Regions from separate parts of the Planococcus beijingensis genome, predicted to be linked through region 1. Evidence: a T-box and tRNA genes for the amino acid it is inferred to sense, from the RefSeq annotation. Region 1 holds a T-box; the other holds one or more tRNA genes.
The links. The T-box of region 1 lies ahead of leuS (leucine--tRNA ligase). A T-box ahead of a tRNA ligase gene usually reads a tRNA of that ligase, here a tRNA-Leu.

Region 1 (11,192 bases):
AGGGGGAATAATGTATGAAAGTGTTCAAAATGTGGAATCAGATAAGCTTAGTAAAACAAATATTAATTGGATTGATTTTTGGAGTGGTTTTAGCTGTTTTGATTCCTGACGCAGCCAAATCTTTAACTATTTTTGGCACGCTATTTGTAGGCGCATTAAAAGCAGTTGCTCCTATACTGGTATTGTTTCTTGTCATGGCGTCAATCGCTCAGCATAGAAGTGGCCAACAGACAAATATGAAATCTATCATCTTCCTTTACCTGTTAGGTACGTTTTTTGCAGGATTGATAGCTGTGATTGCCAGTTTCATTTTTCCTGTAAGTATTGCACTTACTCAGGGAGCAGAAGATTTAGCAGCTCCGGGGAATGCAATTGAAGTAATTAAAAATTTATTGTTGAATGTCGTCGATAATCCAGTCAGTGCCCTATACAATGCAAACTACATCGGCATTTTAGCTTGGGCGATTGTTCTTGGAGTCGCATTGAGAACAGCACCAGATTCTACGAAATTACTTATTACCAATTTTTCTGATGCAATCATCAAGATGGTTGGCTGGATAATCAAGTTAGCGCCACTCGGTATCATGGGCTTAGTGATTGAGTCGATTACGACAAATGGACTTGAGTCATTGCTGAGCTATGGAAAGCTCCTTGCACTGTTAATCGGCTGTATGCTGTTTGTGGCTCTTGTAGTTAATCCGCTAATCGTATTTATAAACATACGCCAGAACCCATATCCACTTGTATTTAAATGTTTACGAGAAAGTGGTATTACGGCATTCTTTACACGTAGTTCTGCAGCGAATATTCCAGTAAATATGACTTTATGTGAAAAGCTGGGGTTGGATAAAGACACATATTCTGTTTCAATTCCTTTAGGAGCAACGGTTAATATGGCCGGTGCAGCTGTTACAATTTCTGTATTAACACTTGCTGCAGTCCATACGCTTGGCATACAAGTCGATATTCCAACTGCGATTATTCTTAGCGTCTTAGCAGCTGTATGTGCATGTGGTGCTTCTGGTGTGGCTGGCGGTTCCCTATTGCTTATTCCTTTGGCTTGCGGCTTGTTTGGAATCCCTGCAGATGTAGCGATGCAAGTAGTTGGCGTTGGGTTTGTCATTGGTGTATTGCAAGATTCTTTTGAAACATCGCTTAACTCTTCAACGGATGTTCTTTTTACAGCAACAGCTGAATACAAGAAGCTTCTAAAAGAAGGAGAGAAAGTAAACTTCAAAGAAGCTTTTGCTATCAAAAAAACTTCTGAAGATCTAGTGAAGAACTGAGTTAATTGATTTTTCGAATCAAGTGAGCATAAGTTGTCGCATAAAATTTAATTGAACCAATAAGATGGAACAAGCCGATTAAAAAATAGTAAGCTGTTTGATCCCGTTTTTCGGAATCATGCAGCTTACTATTTTGTTTTAGCGGCAGATCTAAGAAACTTTATCACCAAGGTTTGAAAACAGGGAAAAGATGGTATTAATGTAATGTGTATTAATTTGTCAAAAAAATGATATTTATAATAAGAAAATTATACATACTGAGTAAGCTAAACCAGAGAACAGATGTAGCAACTCCTTTAGCCCTTGAATTATTTTGCGCTGATCAGTCTGTGGAACAGTATTAATAACAACCTATGGAGGAAGGTTTGTTTCATGATCAGACGAAGCCATGACGGCCCTGTCTTTTTGGCGGGTAATTTTTTGATGGTATCTCTCCTTTTGAGCGGCTGTATTGAAGCTGACGAACAGACTTCGTCTTTTCCTTCTGCGGTAGAAAAAAAGGAGCAGGAGAAGGAGAAGGGAAGGGATGAGCAGGAGATTACTCAAGAAATAGGGCCGGTAGAAGAAGATGCTGTCAGTGGGATGGAGATTGGATTGCAAACTACAGAAGTTTCAGATGCTGAAGTTTATCGGTATTTTTTAATGCGTTTACAGGAAGAGCAGTGGGAGATGGTCCTTCTGGAAGTGAAAGAAGCTGCTGAAATCCGTGTACCGTCGGATGACTTTAAAGAACCGCATATGACTCATGCGGTTTTGGAAAAAAAGATTATTCAAACGATTATACGTGGTTGGAAATCAATGATGTGAACGAGAAATTCAATACAATCTGGCAAAAACATTGGGAAAAAATCCTTGCAGGATCCGAAGATTTTGAGGAGGGAGTTTTATCTGAACACCTGACCAGCATCCAACGGAAGTTTGAAACCTTATTGAATCAACTCAGCTATATGGAATTTAAAAATTCCACAGAATATGCTCAGCATTTGCATGACTATAAATTATACCTTGAAGGAGCAATAATTTATCGGATGGAAGCAGCCTCCGCATTCCTGGAAGCACTGGAGACGAAACAATCGTGGGTTGCATTGGTGAATGAATCGGTGGAAGCCGCAATAGAATCTGAGGCCTATGCCAGATTGGCGGCCTCTGAATTGACCAATTATGAAAATAGTTTTTGAACACAGTTAGAAGAGAATTCGACGTTAAACTAGAAGATGCCGAAAAGAACAAATGTCCTTTTCGGCATCTTCTAATTTTTATGCTTCTTTTTCTCGACCGCCAATAGGAAAGGAGGAGAATGCTTCTGGTTGACGAATTCATATTTCAACACGTCGAAAGACTTTTGCGGCAATGCTGAAACAAATTCCATCACGGCATCGCGTTCTTCGCTGCCGCCTTCGTGCCCACTGTATACAACAACCAGTAATACACCGTTTGCCTGCAGCAAATCCAAACATTGCTGGAGGGCAGTCAATGTGCTTTGGGCTTTCGTGATGATCCTGTGGTCGCCTTTCGGCAAATACCCTAAGTTGAAAATTGCTGCGGACACGGGTTCTTTAACATACTCTTGGATTTTTGCATGGCTGTCATGAATAAGCTCTACATGCTGGAAGCCTTGAACTTTCTCGCTTGTCGCTTTAATTGCGTCTTGTTGGATATCAAACGCAAAGACTTTTCCAGAGGGTCCGGTAAGCTCGGCAAGGAAAAGAGTATCATGCCCATTGCCTGCCGTGCCGTCTATGACACAGTCTCCAGGCGAGACAGCTTCTTCAAGCAAGAATTTTGTATAGGGCAACACCCGTTGCAATGTCATAATGCTACACTTCCCTCGGCCAATTTCCCTTGCCAGCTTGCGCGCCGCTCCAGCTCTGCATCAATGCCATTCAGGACTTCCCATTTATTGGCGCTCCACATCGGCCCAATCATCAAGTCGATGGGGCCGTCACCAGTGATTCGCTGAACAACCATTTCAGGCGGCAGCACTTCCAACTGATCTGCGACCAAATTGATGTATTCCTGTTTTTCCAAAAACTCTACCATGCCTTTTTCGTATTGTTTTACCATCGGTGTCCCTTTCAATAAATGAAGTAAGTGAATTTTGATGCCTTGTACATCAAGCTTGGCAACTTCACGGGCAGTCTCCATCATCATATCGCGGTCTTCCAGTGGCAAGCCATTGATGATATGGGTGCAAACGCGAATGCCTCGTTCGCGCAGTTTCGTGACCCCTTCCACATAAGCCTCGAAATCATGTGCACGGTTGACTAATAAGGCTGTCCGTTCGTGTACGGTCTGAAGCCCGAGTTCCACCCACAAGTAAGTCCGTTCGTTCAGCTCAGCCAAGTAATCGACCACATCGTCCGGCAGGCAGTCGGGACGTGTTGCGATGCTTAAGCCGATGACATTGTCCTGTTCCAGTGCTGCTTCAAATTTTTCTTTGATGACGGGCAAAGGAGCGTGGGTATTGGTATAGGCTTGAAAATAAGCCATGTATTTGGCATCTTTCCATTTGCGGTGCATTTTTGTTTTGATTTTGTCGAACTGTACAGGGATGGGATCTACACGGTCACCCGCGAAATCACCGGATCCTGCAACACTGCAGAATGTGCAGCCGCCATGGGCCACTGTGCCGTCACGGTTGGGACAATCAAAGCCCGCATCCAAGGCGATTTTCATAACTTTAAAGCCAAAATGGTCGCGCAGGTGGCGGTTCCATGTATAGTAGCGTTTTCCATCAGATGAAAAAGGAAATTCTGTGTTCACTCCAAACAACTCCTCTACCTGATATTGTAGCATGCCTTGGAAATGGCAAACAATCACCAGCAAAGGAGGTTGGCTAATTTTGTTCATATTGCGTTTCCAGCAATAGTTTGTTTAAATTAGAATGAAAGCGTTTTAATTAATAATATTCAGTTTATTGGCAAAGGGGGCACGATGGGATGAAACCGATTTACAGTTCTGCGAAAGAAGCCATTGAACAGATTCAGGACGGAGCCACAATTATGGTAGGCGGCTTTGGCTTAGTGGGAATACCTGAACAGCTCATACTGGCTCTTGTTGATAAAGGGGTAACTGATCTGACCGTCATTTCCAATAATTGCGGAGTGGATGAGTGGGGTCTTGGATTATTATTGAAAAACAAGCAGATCAAAAAAATGATCGGTTCGTATGTAGGGGAAAACAAAGAATTCGAGCGGCAAGTATTGTCTGGTGAAATTGAAGTGGAGTTAACGCCGCAAGGAACGCTTGCTGAGAAAATGAGGGCAGGCGGAGCAGGCATTCCCGCATTCTTTACACCGGCTGGCGTCGGGACAACGGTTGCGGACGGCAAGGAAATCCGCGAGTTTGGCGGTAAGGAATATGTGCTCGAACATGCTTTGAGGGCTGACTTTTCATTGGTTCGGGCTCACCGTGCCGATAAAATGGGGAACCTGGTGTACAACAAGACAGCACAGAACTTTAACCCGCTCGCTGCAGCCGCTGGGAAAATAACCATCGCAGAAGTCGAAGAAATCGTGGAAATCGGAGAAATTGATCCGAACCATGTGCAAACCCCGAGCATCTATGTCCAAGGTTTGCTGCAGGCGGACCAGGAAAAACGCATTGAGCGCTTAACAACACGCACTGTTTAGGGAAGGGTGGGGAAAAACGTGGATAAACAAGCAGTCAGAGAACGAATTGCAAAACGGGCCGAAAAAGAAATTAAAGACGGTGATTACGTCAACCTGGGAATCGGTATGCCCACGTTGGTGGCCAATTTCATTTCCCAAAATAAAAGCGTGGTGCTTCAGTCTGAAAACGGACTTCTGGGGATCGGACCTTATCCGACCGAAGATCAGGTCGACCCTGATTTGATCAACGCCGGAAAAGAAACAGTGACCACAATACCTGGATCCGCATTCTTTACAAGTGCGGAATCCTTTGCGATGATCCGTGGCGGACATATTGATGTGGCGATTCTCGGCGGCATGGAAGTAGCTGAGAACGGCGACTTGGCCAACTGGATGATTCCCGGCAAAATGATCAAAGGCATGGGCGGTGCAATGGATCTTGTCCATGGCGCCAAAAAAGTCATCGTCATCATGGACCACGTGTCAAAAGATGGCTCTGCCAAAATCAAAAAGCAATGCGATTTGCCGTTGACTGGCAAAGCCGTGGTCGACAAAATCATTACAGAACGTGCAGTTATCGAAGTGACGGACGCTGGACTGGTCCTGTCTGAGGTATTTGAGGGCTTTTCGGTCCAGGATATCATCGACTCTACAGATGCACCGCTGAACACCGATAACGTTAAAGTCTCATAGGCTATTGCCAAAAAACGGCCGTTCGTCTAAAATGAAGACAATAGCCAATGACAGCGAAGAGGACCAGTACATTGTGTGTTTTCCACAGAGAGCCGGCGGGTGGTGCAAGCCGGTGAAATGCGCAATCGAACTCACCTTGGAGTCAGTGTATGTGAAACCAAGTAAGATACACCGTTTTCCGCGTTAAGGAGTCAAGTTGAGCGAGCGTTCGCTAATTTGGGTGGTACCGCGGGAAAACTCCCGTCCCTTATTTATAAGGGACGGGAGTTTTTATTTTTGAGGAGGAACAGGAAAATGACATTCAAGCATAAGATAGTAGAAAAGAAATGGCAGAAATATTGGCAAGACAACAAAACATTCAAGATGGTGGATGACCCATCGAAACCGAAATTTTACGCATTGGATATGTTCCCATATCCATCAGGTGCTGGACTTCATGTTGGCCATCCAGAGGGGTACACGGCGACGGATATTTTGAGCCGCGTCAAACGCATGCAGGGCTATAACGTTCTTCATCCTATGGGATGGGATGCATTCGGTCTTCCAGCAGAACAGTATGCACTCGATACTGGCAACGATCCGGCCGAATTCACAGCGAAAAACATCGCAACTTTCAAGCGCCAGATTCAGGAACTTGGATTTTCCTATGATTGGGACCGTGAAATCAATACGACGGATCCTTCCTACTATAAATGGACACAATGGATTTTCATCCAATTGTATAATAAAGGCCTTGCTTATGTAGACGAAGTGGCAGTTAACTGGTGCCCGGCACTTGGCACGGTTTTGGCCAACGAAGAAGTTATCGACGGCAAATCAGAGCGTGGCGGCCATCCCGTCGAACGCCGTCCGATGCGCCAATGGGTGTTGCGCATTACGGAATATGCAGATCGTTTGCTTGAAGATCTGGATGATTTGGACTGGCCTGAAAGCCTGAAAGATATGCAGCGCAACTGGATCGGCAAATCTGAAGGGGCGGAACTGGAATTCCAGGTGGCAGACACCGAACATTCTTTCCGTGCTTTCACAACACGCCCGGATACGATTTTCGGCGCGACTTATGCGGTACTGGCTCCTGAACATAAATTGGTGGCAGCCATTACAACTGCCGGCCAACAACAGGCTGTCGAAAAATACATCGATGACGTCAAGACGAAAAGTGACTTGGAGCGCACCGATTTGGCTAAAGATAAATCAGGCGTCTTCACGGGTGCTTATGCAACCAATCCGGTCAGCGGCGAAAAAATGCCGATCTGGATTGCCGATTATGTATTGGCGACTTATGGGACAGGCGCTATTATGGCGGTACCTGCTCATGATGAGCGCGATTATGAATTTGCTAAGCAATTCGATTTGCCGATTGTGGAAGTCGTTTCAGGCGGTAACATCGATGAAGAAGCGTATGCCGGCGACGGTGAATTGATCAATTCTGATTTCTTGAATGGCCTTAATAAAAAAGAAGCAATTGAAAAAGCCATCAACTGGTTGGTCGAAAAACAAGTCGGTGAAAAGAAAATCACTTACCGTCTGCGTGATTGGCTATTCAGCAGACAGCGTTATTGGGGCGAGCCGATTCCGATCATCCACTGGGAAGATGGCACAATGACACCGGTTGAAGAAAAAGACTTGCCATTGATGCTTCCGGTAACAACAGATATCAAGCCGAGCGGCACTGGCGAATCACCTCTTGCCAATATCGATGAATGGGTCAATGTCGTTCATCCTGAAACTGGCATGAAAGGGCGCCGTGAAACAAATACGATGCCACAATGGGCGGGCAGCTGCTGGTATTACTTGCGCTTTATCGATCCGACCAATGATGAAATGCTGGCAGATCCGGAACTTCTGAAACGCTGGTTGCCGGTTGATGTTTATATCGGTGGAGCTGAACACGCTGTGCTTCATTTATTGTATGCCCGTTTCTGGCATAAAGTACTTTATGACATCGGTGTGGTCTCGACGAAAGAGCCATTCCAGAAGCTGTTCAACCAAGGGATGATTCTTGGGGAAGGCAATGAGAAAATGTCGAAATCAAAAGGCAATGTCGTCAATCCGGATCAGATTATCGAAAGCCATGGTGCAGATACATTGCGCATGTACGAAATGTTCATGGGTCCACTAGAAGCTTCGATTGCCTGGTCAACGAACGGTTTGGATGGTTCCCGCAGGTTCCTGGACCGCGTATGGCGTCTGTTGATGAACGAAGAGCAATTGAGTGCTAAAGTCACCGATGCGAACGACGGCAAGCTGGACAAGGTTTATCACCAGACCGTCAAAAAAGTGACAGACGACTTTGAAGGCCTGCGTTTCAACACAGCGATTTCACAAATGATGGTCTTCGTCAATGAAGGCTATAAAGTGGATTCCATTCCAAAAGAGTACGTGGAAGGCTTTGTCAAACTGTTGTCGCCGATTGCACCTCACGTAGCAGAAGAACTGTGGGAGAAATTGGGGCACGAGGGTTCTGTGGCTTACGAAAATTGGCCGCACTACGACGAGTCGAAAATGGTCGATGATGAAGTTGAAGTCGTGGTACAAGTCAACGGCAAAGTAAAAACCAAGTTGACAATTGCCAAAGACAGCACAAAAGAAGAACTGGAGACGGCAGCACTGGCGGACGAACATGTCCAAAAAGCAGCCGAAGGCAAACAAGTACGAAAAGTTATCGTCATTCCAGGGAAATTGGTTAACATCGTAGTAGGGTAATGAAGAAAAGCGGAGTCTTCCGGTAGCCCCGAAAGACTTAAGGCGGACTGGCGAAGCGGCGCTTTTTGCCGCACAGCCAGGCAGACTTAAGATCCGAGGGGCTGGGAGACGGAGTCTGGACAGAAGAAAAGCGGAGTCTTCCGGTAGCCCCGAAAGACTTAAGGCGGACTGGCGAAGCGGCGCTTTTTGCCGCACAGCCAGGCAGACTTAAGATCCGAGGGGCTGGGAGACGGAGTCTAGACAGAAGAAAAGCGGAGTCTTCCGGGTACTTGAAAAGATAGAAGTTCTCGGATAGGCACAGTGCAATAGCAAAAAAGAGAGGCAGGCCGGAAAATTCCGGTCTGCCTCTCTATTGTTTAGATAGAAAAGTATCGTTTTGGTCCTTATCTTTGCAGCAAAACTATGGAATCGTTCACTTTTTCTTATTCTTATCAAAAGCGCGCCCGATCAGCAAAGCGCCGAAAATAATAAGCAATGGCAGAAAATAGACTAACAGCAACGTGTATTCGGTAAAGCTGTCCATTAATTTCAAGCCCCGCTTTCTACCTGGCTTTCCTGCACAAAACGCGCTGCACTTTGGCCGGCGACATTGCCCGTCACGAGTGCAGAGGTAATGTTGTAACCGCCGGTATAGCCGTGGATATCCAAAATTTCACCGCAGAAATACAAGCCTGGTTTCTTTTTGGACGCCATCGTTTTCGGTTCGATTTCCTTGATGGATACGCCGCCTCCGGTAACAAAGGCTTTCTCAATCGGCTGAGTGCCATTTACAAACATACTGAAAGCAGTCAATTGCTGAGCGAATGCACGCACTTTATCGCTGGCAAGTTCCGCGCCGGTCAATTGGGGATCGATATCTGCACGCGCAAGAAGGAACAGCAGCCAACGTTCCTGTGCTAGACTTTTCCAAACGTTTTTAACCGATTTTTTGGGATCTTCTTTCATCATCTTAAAGAGCAGCTGAAATGCGGACTCTGCATTTTCATCGGGCATAGAATTGATGCGCATTTCCACAGGCTGGCCACCGTTTTTCTTCATTTCCTTGACGACATACTGGCTGCAGCGCAAAACGGCAGGTCCGCTCAATCCGAAATGGGTAAACAGCATATCCATCTGATGGGTCACGAGGACTTTGCCTTTTTTGTTCAAGACGGTTACGGCAGCATCACGCAGTGCGAGGCCTTGAAGTTCCTTGCTGACAATAAACGGTTCTTTCGACAGCAAAGGAACCTCGGTCGGATAAAGGTCGGTGACGGTATGCCCGGCTTTTTCGGCCCATGGGTACCCGTCTCCAGTAGAACCGGTTTGCGGCACGGCTTTGCCGCCGACCGCCACGACGATGGCTTTGGCCGTATACTCTTCACCGGTATGAAGGCGGACGCCGGTTACTTTTTCGTCAGTCATCAATAATTTCTTGACTGGTGAATCGAGGAGCACGGTGACATTCAGCCGGTCCATTTCCTTGAACATGGCATCTGCCACGTCCTGGGCCCGGTTGGAGACCGGGAACATCCGGCCGTGGTCTTCTTCTTTTAAAGCGACGCCAAGTCCTTCAAAGAAGGAGATGATGTCTTCGTTATTGAAGACGGAAAACGGACTGTGGAGAAAGCGTCCGTTTCCTGGAATATGTTTCACAATTTCGTCAAGAGGCAAGCGGTTGGTCACGTTGCAGCGGCCGCCGCCCGAAATAATTAATTTTTTTCCTAACTTTTTTCCTTTTTCGATCAATAAAACCTTTTGGTTTCTAGAAGCTGCGGCAATTGAAGCCATTAAACCGGAGGGACCCCCACCGATGATTATAACGTCATACATAAAATAAGAACTCGCTTTCGTTTTTCTCTCAGTATACACGATGATGCGAAACTCGTTGAGTAATTTCTTTTATAGGTGTAAACTATCGTGTAGATTGCTTTTATCATGAACAAGTCAGGAAGTGCAAAATGTCATCATTAATTAAAGGTACAGCCATCTTAACTTTGGGTTTATTTTTATCGAAAATCCTGGGCGTTATTTATATCATCCCGTTTTACAGCATGGTGGGAGAAGACAATATCGGTCTTTATCAATACGCATACATACCGTATAACCTGATGCTGGCGCTGGCCATTTCAGGCGCCCCGATCGCTTTCTCGAAATTCACAGCCAAATACAATTCCCTTGGAGATTACGAGACAGGGAGGAGATTATTGAAGTCCGGGTTGCTGACGATGATGGTCACTGGCTTTATTTCTTTCCTCTTGCTTTATTTGTTTGCGGAACCGCTTGCCCGCATTACAATTTCTGAAGACGAACTGATTTATTCAGTTGGGGATGTCACCGAAGCGATTCGCTGGGTCAGCTTTGCATTGATCGTTGTTCCATTTATGAGTCTTTGGAGAGGGTTTTTCCAGGGCTATAACTACATGATGCCAACCGCTGTATCCCAGTTGGTTGAACAGATTGTCCGTATTATTTTCTTGCTGGGCGGCGCTTTTGCCGTTATCTATATTTTCGATGGCACTCCAAAAACAGCGATTCAATTTGCTGTATTATCTGCAGCTGTCGGAGCACTTGGCGGAATTGTCACGCTGGGTTATTTCTGGAAAAAGAAAAAACCGGAATACAACCGTCTGCTGGCCAATTCAGTTGAGTCTTACGATGTTAAACTGCGTGATATGTACAAGGAAATTGTAATTTATGCGATTCCGGTCATTTTCCTTGGCATCGCCAATCCTTTGTTTCAATTTGTCGATCTGATGACATTTAACCGGGCCATGAGTTCGGGAGGCAATGTCTCTGAAATCGATTTGCTTGGAATTTTGAACTTGACGGCGCATAAGCTCGTTATGATTCCAGTCATGCTGGCCACAGGTTTTTCCATGGCCTTGATTCCGTTGATCACCAAGCATTTCACCCG
Region 2 (11,192 bases), on a different contig from region 1:
GTCATTATTTATGAACTTAATCCTTATTTTGGGTATTTGTGTTTCGTTCCTAGTAGCTATTTTCACTGCTGGATACGATGACAAGCCTGGAACAAACGAAAGAGAATAGTACAAAAGGACAGCGGAATCCGCTGTCCTTTTTTCTATGCCTTTATTCCAATCCAGGGTAATCCTGTTGGCGCAATGCTTCGTACATGAGTATCGCTGCCGTATTCGATAAATTAAGCGAGCGGATGTTGTCGTTCATCGGGATGCGCAGGCAATGATCCGGGTTCTGCTCGATCAATTCCTTCGGCAAGCCTTTTGTTTCCTGTCCGAAAACGAAGAAATGGTCTTTGCCTCTGTCGGAAAAATCGAATGACGTATGCGGCTGTGCCCCAAACTTTGTAATATAATAGAATTCCCCATCCTGATAGCTGTCAAAAAGTTCCTGCAAGCCGTCATAATAATGGATATCGACATGCTCCCAATAATCCAGTCCCGCACGTTTCAACATCTTGTCATCTGTCGAGAAACCGAGTGGGCGTATTAAGTGCAGCTTGACTCCCGTCCCTGCGCATGAGCGCGCGATATTTCCGGTATTCGCTGGAATCAGCGGTTGGTACAACACAATATGAATAGCCAAATCTGTCACTTATCCTTTCAATCCTTCAGCAAAAAATGCCAATCCTTTTTGAATTTCCTCTTGAACTTCTACGTCGTTCTCTACCACTTCTGCTCTCTTTAAGGCTTGAAGCCCTTCTTCCGTCCCTATTTTGCCGAGTGCCCATGCCGCGGTTCCTCTGATCACCGGCCGCTCGTCGCTTTCCAATAACTTAATCAATGCCGGCACTGCAGACGTTTCCTTGAAATGCGCCAGCGCCAAAATAGCGTTTCGTTGAATCGGTTTTTTGCCCCGCCACGAACCGGATACATAGCCGAACTTATCCTTGAACTCCCGATTGGAAATAGCTAATAAAGGCTCAAGCAAAGGCTTGGCGATTTCCGGATCCGGCTCGAATTCCGCATGGATCCGATTGGCTTTGCCTTTATTTTTCGGACAGACCGTCTGGCACGTGTCGCAGCCATAAAGCCGGTTGCCGATCTTGCCGCGGAATTCATCCGGCAGAAACCCTTTTGTCTGCGTCAAAAACGAAATGCAACGCTGGGCGTTCAACTGCCCGCCTTCGACAATGGCTCCTGTCGGACAAGTATCGATGCACAAACGGCAATCGCCGCATTGATCTTCCATCGGCTCATCGAAACGGAATGGTATGTTGGTGATCATTTCACCAAGATACACATACGACCCGAATTCCGGCGTGATGATGTTGGTGTTCTTGGCACTCCAGCCGATGCCGGCGCGTTCCGCCACTGCCCGGTCAGACAGCTCTCCAGTGTCCACCATTGACCGCATCCGTGCTTCCGGATAACGAGTGGCAATAAACGCCTCCAACAGCGTCAGACGCTCCCGGAGCGCCGCATGGTAATCCTTGCCCCAGGACGACCGGGAGAAAATCCCCCGCCGTGCGCCTTTCACTCCTTGCGGTGCATCCGACATCCGCGATGGATAAGCGATGGCGATGGCGATGATGCTGACAGCTTCATTCAGCAATAGTTCAGGCCTCGTGCGCTTTTCCACATCCGATTCTTCAAATCCGGACTGGTAATTCAATTGCTGCTGGCGAATCAATTGATGCTTTAAGCTATAAAAAGGTTCGGCTGAAGCAAAACCGATTTTGTCAATTCCGATCTCCGAGGCATACGCAACAAGCTCTTTTTGAAACTGATCAAGATTCATGTCGTAACCCCTCACTCAATTCTATGATACGATAATGAAAACCACATACGTGAAAGGAAGATTGCAATGAAACTGACAATCGATCCTCAAATAAAAGAAATTCTGAGCGAATTTAAAATTGGCATCATTCATTATAACAATATCACCGTTTCCGAGTCACCTCAAATGTTAAAAGGCCGCCTCCAGCTTTTTCAAGAGCAGCTGTACTTTGATTTGGAGGATAAGGACATCACTGAATTCCCCGGCCTGCTGGAATGGCAATTGATATGGAAAGCATTGGGGGCAGATCCCAGCCGCTACCGCCCAGCTGCAGAAGCGCTTTACCGCCGCATCAAAAAGCAGAATTACTTAGCGACCGTCAACTCTGCCATCGATATGAACAGCTTCCTGTCGCTGCAATACGAAATCCCTCTGGGCCTTTATGATGCCGATAAAATTGAAGGTGATATTCAAATTGCTGTAGGGACCTCCGCTGACCGCTATGAGGGCCTGAATAACCGCGTCAATACTTTGACTGGGATTCTGGTATCCAAAGATTCCAAAAGCGCTTTTGGCAGCCCCTACGTCGATTCTAAACGGACCGCTGTGACTGAACAAACAAAAAACGCAGTACATATCTTCTATCTCCGCCCTTCTATGGAAAGAGATACCGCTCTTCAACTGTTGACTGCCGCATCGAATATGTTCACCGGCATCAATGGCGGTGAAGCCGAGTTTTATGTATTATGACCTAAACTAGAAAAAACCGGCGCTCTTATTCAGAGTTCCGGTCTTTTTTTTCACCTTATTTTTTAGCAACCACTTTCGTGGCTTTTTTGCTGACGTTTCCTGCTTTATCTTTCGCAGTCGCTTCAATTGTCACGCCAGCTTTCTGCGCTTTTATTTTCACGGAGTAAGTGCCTTTCGCATCGGCTTTCGCTGAACCGAGCACCGTATTCCCAGCTTTTATTGTAACTGTAGAGCTTACTTCCGCTTTACCAGTTACTTTCAAATCTTTAATTGTGACTTTGTTGATGGTCGGTAGTGCAGGCGCTACAACATCAACTACTGTTACTGAGGCTGTTGAACTAACATTTCCTGATTGATCCTTGGCATTAACTGTCAAAATGGCTCCGGCTTTTTGTACCGGAATCTTTACTGAAAATGTACCTGAGGCAGTAGCTTTTGTTGTTGCGATAACTTTGCTGTTATTTTTTACTGTGACTGTGGAACTTGCTTCCGCTTTACCGGAAATGACAGCATCATTGTTGTCGACTTTATTGATAGTTGGTTTTGCTGGTGCTGTTTTATCTGCCACTTTGACTGTGACTGTTACAGCAGCACTTTTATTTTTTGCACTGTCTTCAGCTGTTACGACCAACTTCACACCAGCTTTTTGCACTGCTATTTTAGCTGAGAAAGTGCCTGAAGCCGCTGTTTTAGTTGTAGCGATGACTTTGCTGCCATTTTTTACAGTGATTGTAGAATTCGCCTCTGCTTTTCCAGAAATAGCTGTATCGTTGTCATCGAATGCATTGACAGTCGGTTTAGACGGAGCTACGTTGTCCAGAAACGACGTGGCGATGATATATAAATCTGACGGGCTGTTGCTGTAGTCATCCGCATCCAGCACTGGTACATAATAAGTCCCTGCTTTAGCCTGATAGAATTGAATCTCAAGCTCGTCGTCATAATCACTGCCTAAATACTCCAACTTCCCGGTTTCTTCAAATTCTTTTTCAGCAGCTGCGAACAGCAAATCGATTTCATAACTAGTGGTTCCTCCCCCAACTGCTAATATTCCGTTCGCCGGAACTTTTACTTTATAAAAATCCATGTCGTAATAAGGCATCAATTGCCCTACAGTCGCTTTTGAATAAGATAATTGATCTGCAAAATCAAAGCTATCATTCGGCTCCTGCTCCCACAGATAATCGGAAGCGGCTTTATTGACAGCAGAAGCATTTACTTCTGAAAAAGGATGGTTCTGAATCGACAGACCTTTATGCAGTTGCGTTTCAAGTTGCTGAACAACAGAAGATTTTAGTATTCCCTGTTCAATTGGTATCTCTTTTTGAAGATCAGTTAATTTTTTTGCAGCATCTGTGTGACCTGTATTGGCTAACGTTGTTCCGGTTGAAACCGATAAAGCTAATATACCTGACAAAATCAATGCAAAGCGTGTTTTTTTACCCATAACAATCCCCTTTAAATAATCATTTTTACCTACCATGGAATCATACAACATTTGGAAAAGTTCGCCAAGTCATTTTTTATTATTATTTCAATAAATATTCATTAATTAAAATAAGGTTAATGTCAACACTGAAGTTGGCATTTTCCACAACTCGCATCCTCAATTCCATCACATAGGCATATTCTTTTCCATTCACTGGCGGATGCAGTAAACTCTTCTTACATTAATGAAAAAAAGAGGGATCCACACGTGAAACGAGTGCACAGCGACATTGTCCAGTTTCGAGGAAGCCATTACGATTTCGGCCGGATGCAGGGAGAACTGCTGAAGGAATCGTTGATTCTTTCCAACCGCAAAAAACAACGGCAGGCTTCCAGCCGCCATTTGATTATAGACGAACAACGCGCCAAAAATATATTGCTTACTTTAGCCCCTAGAGTATGGGAAGAAATTACTGGCCTAGCCGATGCGCTCGAATGGTCCATGGATGAGGCCATTCGGGAATTCGGCGGCTATTACTTGGAATATACGCGGAGCGGCTGTTCCATCTACACTGAATCTGATTTTATGGTCCGCAATTACGACAGTTCACCGGAAGGCTACGAAGGGCGCTTTGCTTTGTATCAGCCGACAGACGGCGGATTTGCCACCATCGGACCGACTATGCAGATTACTGGCCGCACGGACGGCATGAACGAAAAAGGTTTGGTGATGGGCTATAATTTCATCAACCGCCGAAATTCAGAGGACGGTTTCATCTGCAACATGATCGGCCGCTTGATTTTAGAAAACTGTGCGACCATCGATGACGCCATCGCATTGCTGGAAGAACTTCCGCATCGTCGTTCTTTTAGCTATGTCCTGTTGGACCGCATGGGGAAATCTGTGGTTGTCGAAGCTTCTCCGCGTTCTGTCGTGGTTCGCGAGTCCGCGGTTTCTACGAATCATTTCGAATTGCTGGTGGAGGAAAACCGCTACCAGACAGACGATTCCCGCAGAAGAGAACAAACGATGCTCACGCAGCAAGAAAACCAAATCGATGCCTACAGTGCGTTCCGGCTCTTGAATGATTCGGACAAGGGCGTCTTCTCGAAAAAATACAGCACCGCTTCCGGCACACTGCATACCGCATCCTATTTCCAACGCAGTCTGGAAGTGGGATTCGCCATTGGTCCGGACCGTTTGCCGCTCATGCTCGATTTCGACAAATGGCTGCAAGGCGAACGGTTGTATGCCAAACGCATCAACGGTAAAATTGATACGCATCTGCCTTTTGCCCATATGGTCGAACTTTAAAAACCAAAGGCGCCAGCATCTATCATGCTGGCGCCTTTTCCTATTTTTCTATACAAACTGTTTATCCACGTGTGCAAAACCGATATCCGTATCCACTGCTCCATGAATTTTTTGGACATTCAGGCTCTCTCCCTGCAGCCAGCTCCCAAAATCGAAAACTGTCGGTTGCTGATTTCCGCCAAGCGCAAACCAGACACTCTTTTCCTTCGGCAAATAAAGAGAGGTATGAATAGTCCCTGCCCAGCTTTTATACAACTGCGAGAAAACCCCTTTGTCGGTGTCGTTGAACAGACGGAATGCCTGCAGCGCATCTTCTGTCTGGCTCTCCTGATTTCGAATCGCTTCCAGGCGGTCGAACGAATCCTTCAAGTAATTGCGGTTTTCATGTTGTTGGATTTCAAAATGATTGGTGCAGACATTGCTGACACGCACATCAACTGCACGCGGACTCGCTTCGATGATCCGTGTTTCACCGCTTGGATCGGTCACGATATAACTAAATGAACCGCGGTGCGGAATCTCTTTCAGCAGCTCCACCGCCTCTTCAATCGTTGCGCAAGTTTCCAGGATAATGCGGCCGATCAAGTAGCAGACAAATCCATCACCTGGCTTTTTCCGGTGCGTAAAGTTATAGCCCATGGCCAATCCTTTTTCATTCATGCCGTCCATGCGGCCCGTAATTCGTGAAGTGGGGCCAATGATCGCATACCCCTGATCATTCGGCTGAAACAGGCTGAAACGTCCTTCATAAGTCTGCGGGTGGAAGTCGTAATTGCGGACCATAAAATCCCTTCCCGTGACAATTGAACAGCCAGACGGCATCGCATCGATCCGGTATCCCCCGAAATCACGCAGTACATCTTCCATCGGCAATTTGAGGCTTTCCTGCAGTCCCGTCAATTCGTCCCAGATTCCGGGGGCGAATCTGTGATAGGCCACCTTTGTGTCCTCTACATCTATTTCAAACCTCGGCCTTTTCGCTTTCCACTGCTTTCTCCGGTTATCCAATATAATACTGTCTTTTAAAAGCTCACCTTGCCTGACTCCAAAATCATAATGGCTTCCTCTGAATTCCAAAATATCACTATGTATATCTCTCATCAAATTCTCCTTTATTTGCAGAATCACTCATTATGTTTCAGGATACACATTTTCAGAACGAAACTCAAAAGCTCCGCGCTGAATAAGTTCGTTATATAAAAAAATCCTGCCTTATGGAATCATAAGGCAGGAACAGCCACTGCATCTATTTTTCATCCTTCGTATGCACGCCGCAATTCAGCTAAATCCAATTTTTTCATTTTTAACAACGAACTCATCACTCGCTCCACTTTTCCCTTATCCGCACTGACGAGCATTCGATTCAATTCGATTGGCACCACCTGCCAGGAAACTCCGAAACGGTCTTTTAGCCAGCCGCATACCTGCGCTTTCTCGTCTCCATCTTCGGTCAGTTTATCCCAGTAATAATCCACTTCCTCCTGGGACTCGCAATTGATGATAAAGGAAACGGCTTCAGTATACTGAAACGCAGGACTGCCGTTCAAGGCCACAAAATCCTGCCCTTCTATCTGGAACTCGATCGTCATGACTTTTCCTGCATCAATGCCGTGGATTTCTTTTCCGGCATCCGTATAATACGTGGTACGCCCCACTTTGGAGTTATTGAAGACTGAAGTATAAAACTCCACCGCTTCTTCCGCATTCATGTTAAACCAAAAATTCGCTGTGATTTTCTGGATTTTGGTATCCACCCGTTTCTCCTTCTTTCCATTTAACACTGCAATGGCTATGTATCAGTTTTAAGGGCTTTTCCAGATTTTCTGTACTGGCGGACAATCCATTTTTCCAGTTCCACGATAACGAAGACTGAAATTCCGATTCCAAGTGGCCATATCCAATTCCGGGCTTCCAGCGGAACTGTACCAAGCAGGACATTCATAAATGGAACATAGGTAACTGCCAACTGAATAGCAATCAGCACTCCCGATACCAAGAAAGCGATTTTGTTCGAGAAAAAATCACGGTTTACGGCAAACTCTGTTTCGCTGCGGCAATTGAATAAATACATCAATTGCGACATCACCAACGCCTGCAATGTCATCGTATTGATGATTGCCGGGTCCACCTGCTGGTCGGCCAAGAGCCTGTTCATTAATAGAATTCCACCGCAGATGATGAGTGAAACAAAAGCTACGCGAAAAATATAATACGGACCCAATAATTTAGCAGTTGACTTCCTGGGTGACCGCTCCATAGCACCCGGTTCCAATTTCTCAAAGGCAATCGCCAGTGAGATGGTGATGGCGGAAATCATATTCACCCATAAAATCTGTACCGCCGTCAAAGGCAAAGTCGTACCGAACAAGATGCTGACAAAAATCAAAGCGCCTTCTGAAACGTTTGTCGGCAGAATGAACAGAATGGTCTTCTTCAAATTGTCGTAAACGCGTCTGCCTTCCTTCACTGCATTGACAATCGTACTGAAATTATCATCCACCAACACCATTCCAGCTGCTTCCTTCGATACTTCTGTTCCTTTAATTCCCATGGCCACGCCAATGTCCGCCCGTTTTAAAGCCGGAGCATCGTTGACGCCATCCCCGGTCATCGCACAAACATGATTTTCAGCCTGCAGCGCTTTGACCAGCTGCAGCTTATTGTTGGGGCTGGTGCGTGCAAAGACATCGTAATTCAATGCAGCATACGTCAATTGCCGATCATCCATGCGGTCCAGCTCTCTGCCTTCAAGTACGCGTTTGCCGTCTCCTATGCCCATCTGAGCTCCAATGGCCACTGCTGTATCCTTATGGTCCCCAGTAATCATCTTCACGATGATTCCAGCTTTTTTGCATTGCTGTATGGCTTCAATGACTTCTTCACGCGGCGGATCGATGATTCCCGCCAGTCCAATCAGCCTGAATCCCGATTCCATATCTTCTTGATCAATAGAGAGTTTGGAGCTGCTGACTTTTTTGACCGCAGCTCCCATCAGCCGCTCACCATTATTCGCATGCTGATACATTTTGTCCTGCCAGTTGGCCCCTTCTCCAGAAGAGGATTCCAAATCGGCCATTTTCAACAGACGCTCCGGCGCTCCTTTTACATATATCCAACGACTGCCATCTTTTTCGACCAAGGCTGCCATGTATTTATAGCTGGAGTCAAATGGAATCTTCGACAGAATCGGCAGCCGGATTACAGCATCTTCCGCTTTTTCAGCAAGTGTAATCAGGCAGCCTTCTGTAGCATCTCCGCTAATCACCCATTGTCCTTGTTCATCGCACCTTAAATCGGATTCATTGACCGTTTTAACAGCTATCAAAAACTCCTCTAAATCCGGGAAATCTTCAAGGCTTGCTGATTTAGTGCCATGAAGAATCGACCCTTTTGGCGAATAACCGGTTCCCGTCACGGCAAACTCTTTATCTTTCAGCATCACTGATGTGACGGTCATTTCATTTTTTGTCAACGTTCCGGTTTTATCCGAACAAATTACGGTGACAGCTCCAAGCGTCTCAACAGACGGCAGATTGCGGACAATGGCGTTCTTTGCTGCCATGCGCTGTACACCAAGTGCCAAAATGATGGAAAGCACAGCTGGCAGACCTTCTGGAATCGCTGCTACAGTCAAACCAATAATGGCAAGCAATAAATCAGCTGTTTCATAATCGTGAAACAAGTAACCGATTCCGAACATCACAGCTGCACTGATGACAATGATCAGTGAAATCACTTTTCCGAAAGCTGCCGTCTGCTTCAACAACGGCGTCTGCAACTGGTCGACTTCTTCCATTGAAGAACTGATTTTTCCAAGCTCGGTATCGGCACCAATCGCCACAACAATTCCAATCCCGGAACCGGAAGCTATTGTTGTCCCCGCAAACAGCATGTTGAGGCGGTCGCTCAATCCGGTGTCATCCGATAGCACGGCCGGATTTTTTTCAACTGCTGTGGATTCTCCTGTCAGCGATGATTCTTCCACGTTCAAATTGTCTGCTTCTAGAATTCTACTATCAGCAGGAATCCTGTCACCTGCTATAAGCACGACGATATCTCCAGGTACTAATTCAGCTGACGGCACTTCCTTCCTAACCGAGTTCCGAAGCACTGTAGCTTTTAAGGACAACATCTTCCGGATGCTGTCCAATGCCTTTTCCGCTTTGCTTTGCTGGATATAGCCGATGATCGCATTAATGACAACCACCATCAAAATCACTGCTGTATCGATATAATGCCCTAAAAATAAAGTGACAACCGCTGCTGCCAGCAATACATATATCAGCACATCATTAAAATGCTTAAAGAATTTGACGAGCGCCGGATCTTTCTTGGGCTTGGGCAGTTCGTTCGCTCCGAATTCCGCTTGCCGCTTGGCTACCAGTATTTCATCCAGTCCACTCTCCAGATCTGTACTTAAAAGTTCCAACACCTTAGCGGATTCAATCCCATACCATTTTTTATCCTGCATACTCGACCTCTTCTCAACTATTTATATAATCGTAAACTCACTCGGTATTCAGAACAGTATAGCACTAGAAGGACATGATTCTTTGACGAATTGGATCTCGGTAGATTAAATTCATGGAGGTTAGATTAGATTGTCATCCAAAAGATTAACCCAAAGAAAAAAGGCTCTGACAAGGAAGTCAGAACCTTTTTCTATAGCTAGCGGTATACCGGCGGTCGGGGTCGAACCGACACTCCGGTGAAGGAACGGGATTTTGAGTCCCGCGCGTCTGCCAATTCCGCCACGCCGGCAAGTATTGCTTTAGCGGACAAGATTTATTATAGCACATCTTTTTTCGCTCGCCAATACTTTATTAATATAATAGATAAATTTCTTAAAAAACTTTTAAAGTTTTTCTACATTACAAGATTGAGGAGCACATAGAACATGGCAGCCAATAATGCTGAAATCGGCATCGTGATCAGCCAGGTGATCAGCATGGTTTTAGCTGTCCCCCACTGAACGCCTTTGACGCGATGCGCTGCGCCTACCCCCATAATAGAAGATGAAATAACATGAGTCGTGCTGACCGGCAAATGGATCAAGGTAGCGCCGAAAATCACTGCTGCCCCCGTCAGATCTGCTGCAACTCCATTGACAGGACGGATTTTCATGATTTTTCCACCGACAGTTTTAATGATTCTCCAGCCACCGATGGAAGTTCCCAATGCCATCGCCAGCGCACAAGTTGCCTGAACCCATAGCTGAACGTCATCCGAAGTTTGGTAGTTATTGACGATCAAGGCCATCGTAATGATCCCCATCGCTTTTTGGGCATCGTTCGTACCGTGAGAAAACGACTGCAAAGCGGCAGTAGCAATTTGGATCAACCTGAAATTCCGATTGGTTTTCGTTAAGTTATGATTTTTGAAAACTACTTTAAAGATGCTGTACATTAGATAACCTACAACCAACGCAAGAATTGGAGAAAAAATCAAAGCCTGCAGGATAGCCAGAAACCCACTGTAATTCAAAGCGGCAAATCCAGCACCCGCAATAGCTGCCCCAGCAATCGAACCGATTAAAGCGTGCGAGGAGCTGCTTGGAATGCCGTAATACCAAGTTAATAGATTCCATGTGATGGCAGCCAGTAACGCTGCCAATATAACGACAGAGCCATTATCCAGCGCAAATGGATCGACAATGTCTTTTGTGATTGTTTTAGCAACTCCTGTAAAAGCCATTGCGCCCACAAAGTTCATTACAGCAGCCAGCAAAATGGCACGCCTTGGCGTTAATGCCTTTGTGGAGACTGCCGTAGCTATCGAGTTCGCCGTATCATGAAAACCATTGATAAAATCAAATACGACAGCAAAAATGACAATTAAAACCGTTAACAGCAATATCATATCCATCAGTCATTTTGCTCCTTAAGCGTTTTTCATTATAATTGATTCGAATGTATTTGCGACTTGCTGACAATGGTCAGC

Region 2: it encodes a tRNA-Leu, which carries the amino acid that the T-box ahead of leuS (leucine--tRNA ligase) is inferred to sense. The anticodon was not compared.

Annotation. Positions count from the first base shown of each region.
Region 1 covers NZ_JADHDZ010000008.1:71,045-82,236, reverse strand. Annotated here, with positions in the region: gene sstT (serine/threonine transporter SstT) at 15-1,286, shown strand; gene IRE19_RS16430 (hypothetical protein) at 1,659-2,093, shown strand; gene IRE19_RS16425 (hypothetical protein) at 2,090-2,464, shown strand; gene mnmM (tRNA 5-(aminomethyl)-2-thiouridylate-methyltransferase MnmM) at 2,536-3,099, opposite strand; gene mnmL (tRNA modification radical SAM protein MnmL/YtqA) at 3,096-4,082, opposite strand; gene IRE19_RS16410 (CoA transferase subunit A) at 4,226-4,918, shown strand; gene IRE19_RS16405 (3-oxoacid CoA-transferase subunit B) at 4,937-5,590, shown strand; T-box leader at 5,635-5,841, shown strand; gene leuS (leucine--tRNA ligase) at 5,885-8,296, shown strand; gene IRE19_RS16395 (BaiN/RdsA family NAD(P)/FAD-dependent oxidoreductase) at 8,825-10,108, opposite strand; gene IRE19_RS16390 (putative polysaccharide biosynthesis protein) at 10,237-11,192, shown strand, end outside.
Region 2 covers NZ_JADHDZ010000006.1:2,648-13,839, reverse strand. Annotated here, with positions in the region: gene trmL (tRNA (uridine(34)/cytosine(34)/5-carboxymethylaminomethyluridine(34)-2'-O)-methyltransferase TrmL) at 152-625, opposite strand; gene queG (tRNA epoxyqueuosine(34) reductase QueG) at 635-1,780, opposite strand; gene IRE19_RS14325 (B3/B4 domain-containing protein) at 1,847-2,509, shown strand; gene IRE19_RS14320 (Ig-like domain-containing protein) at 2,565-3,956, opposite strand; gene IRE19_RS14315 (C45 family autoproteolytic acyltransferase/hydrolase) at 4,206-5,252, shown strand; gene IRE19_RS14310 (C45 family autoproteolytic acyltransferase/hydrolase) at 5,301-6,353, opposite strand; gene IRE19_RS14305 (VOC family protein) at 6,506-7,006, opposite strand; gene IRE19_RS14300 (cation-transporting P-type ATPase) at 7,042-9,723, opposite strand; tRNA gene IRE19_RS14295 (tRNA-Leu) at 9,930-10,013, opposite strand; gene IRE19_RS14290 (inorganic phosphate transporter) at 10,119-11,117, opposite strand; gene IRE19_RS14285 (DUF47 domain-containing protein) at 11,133-11,192, opposite strand, start outside.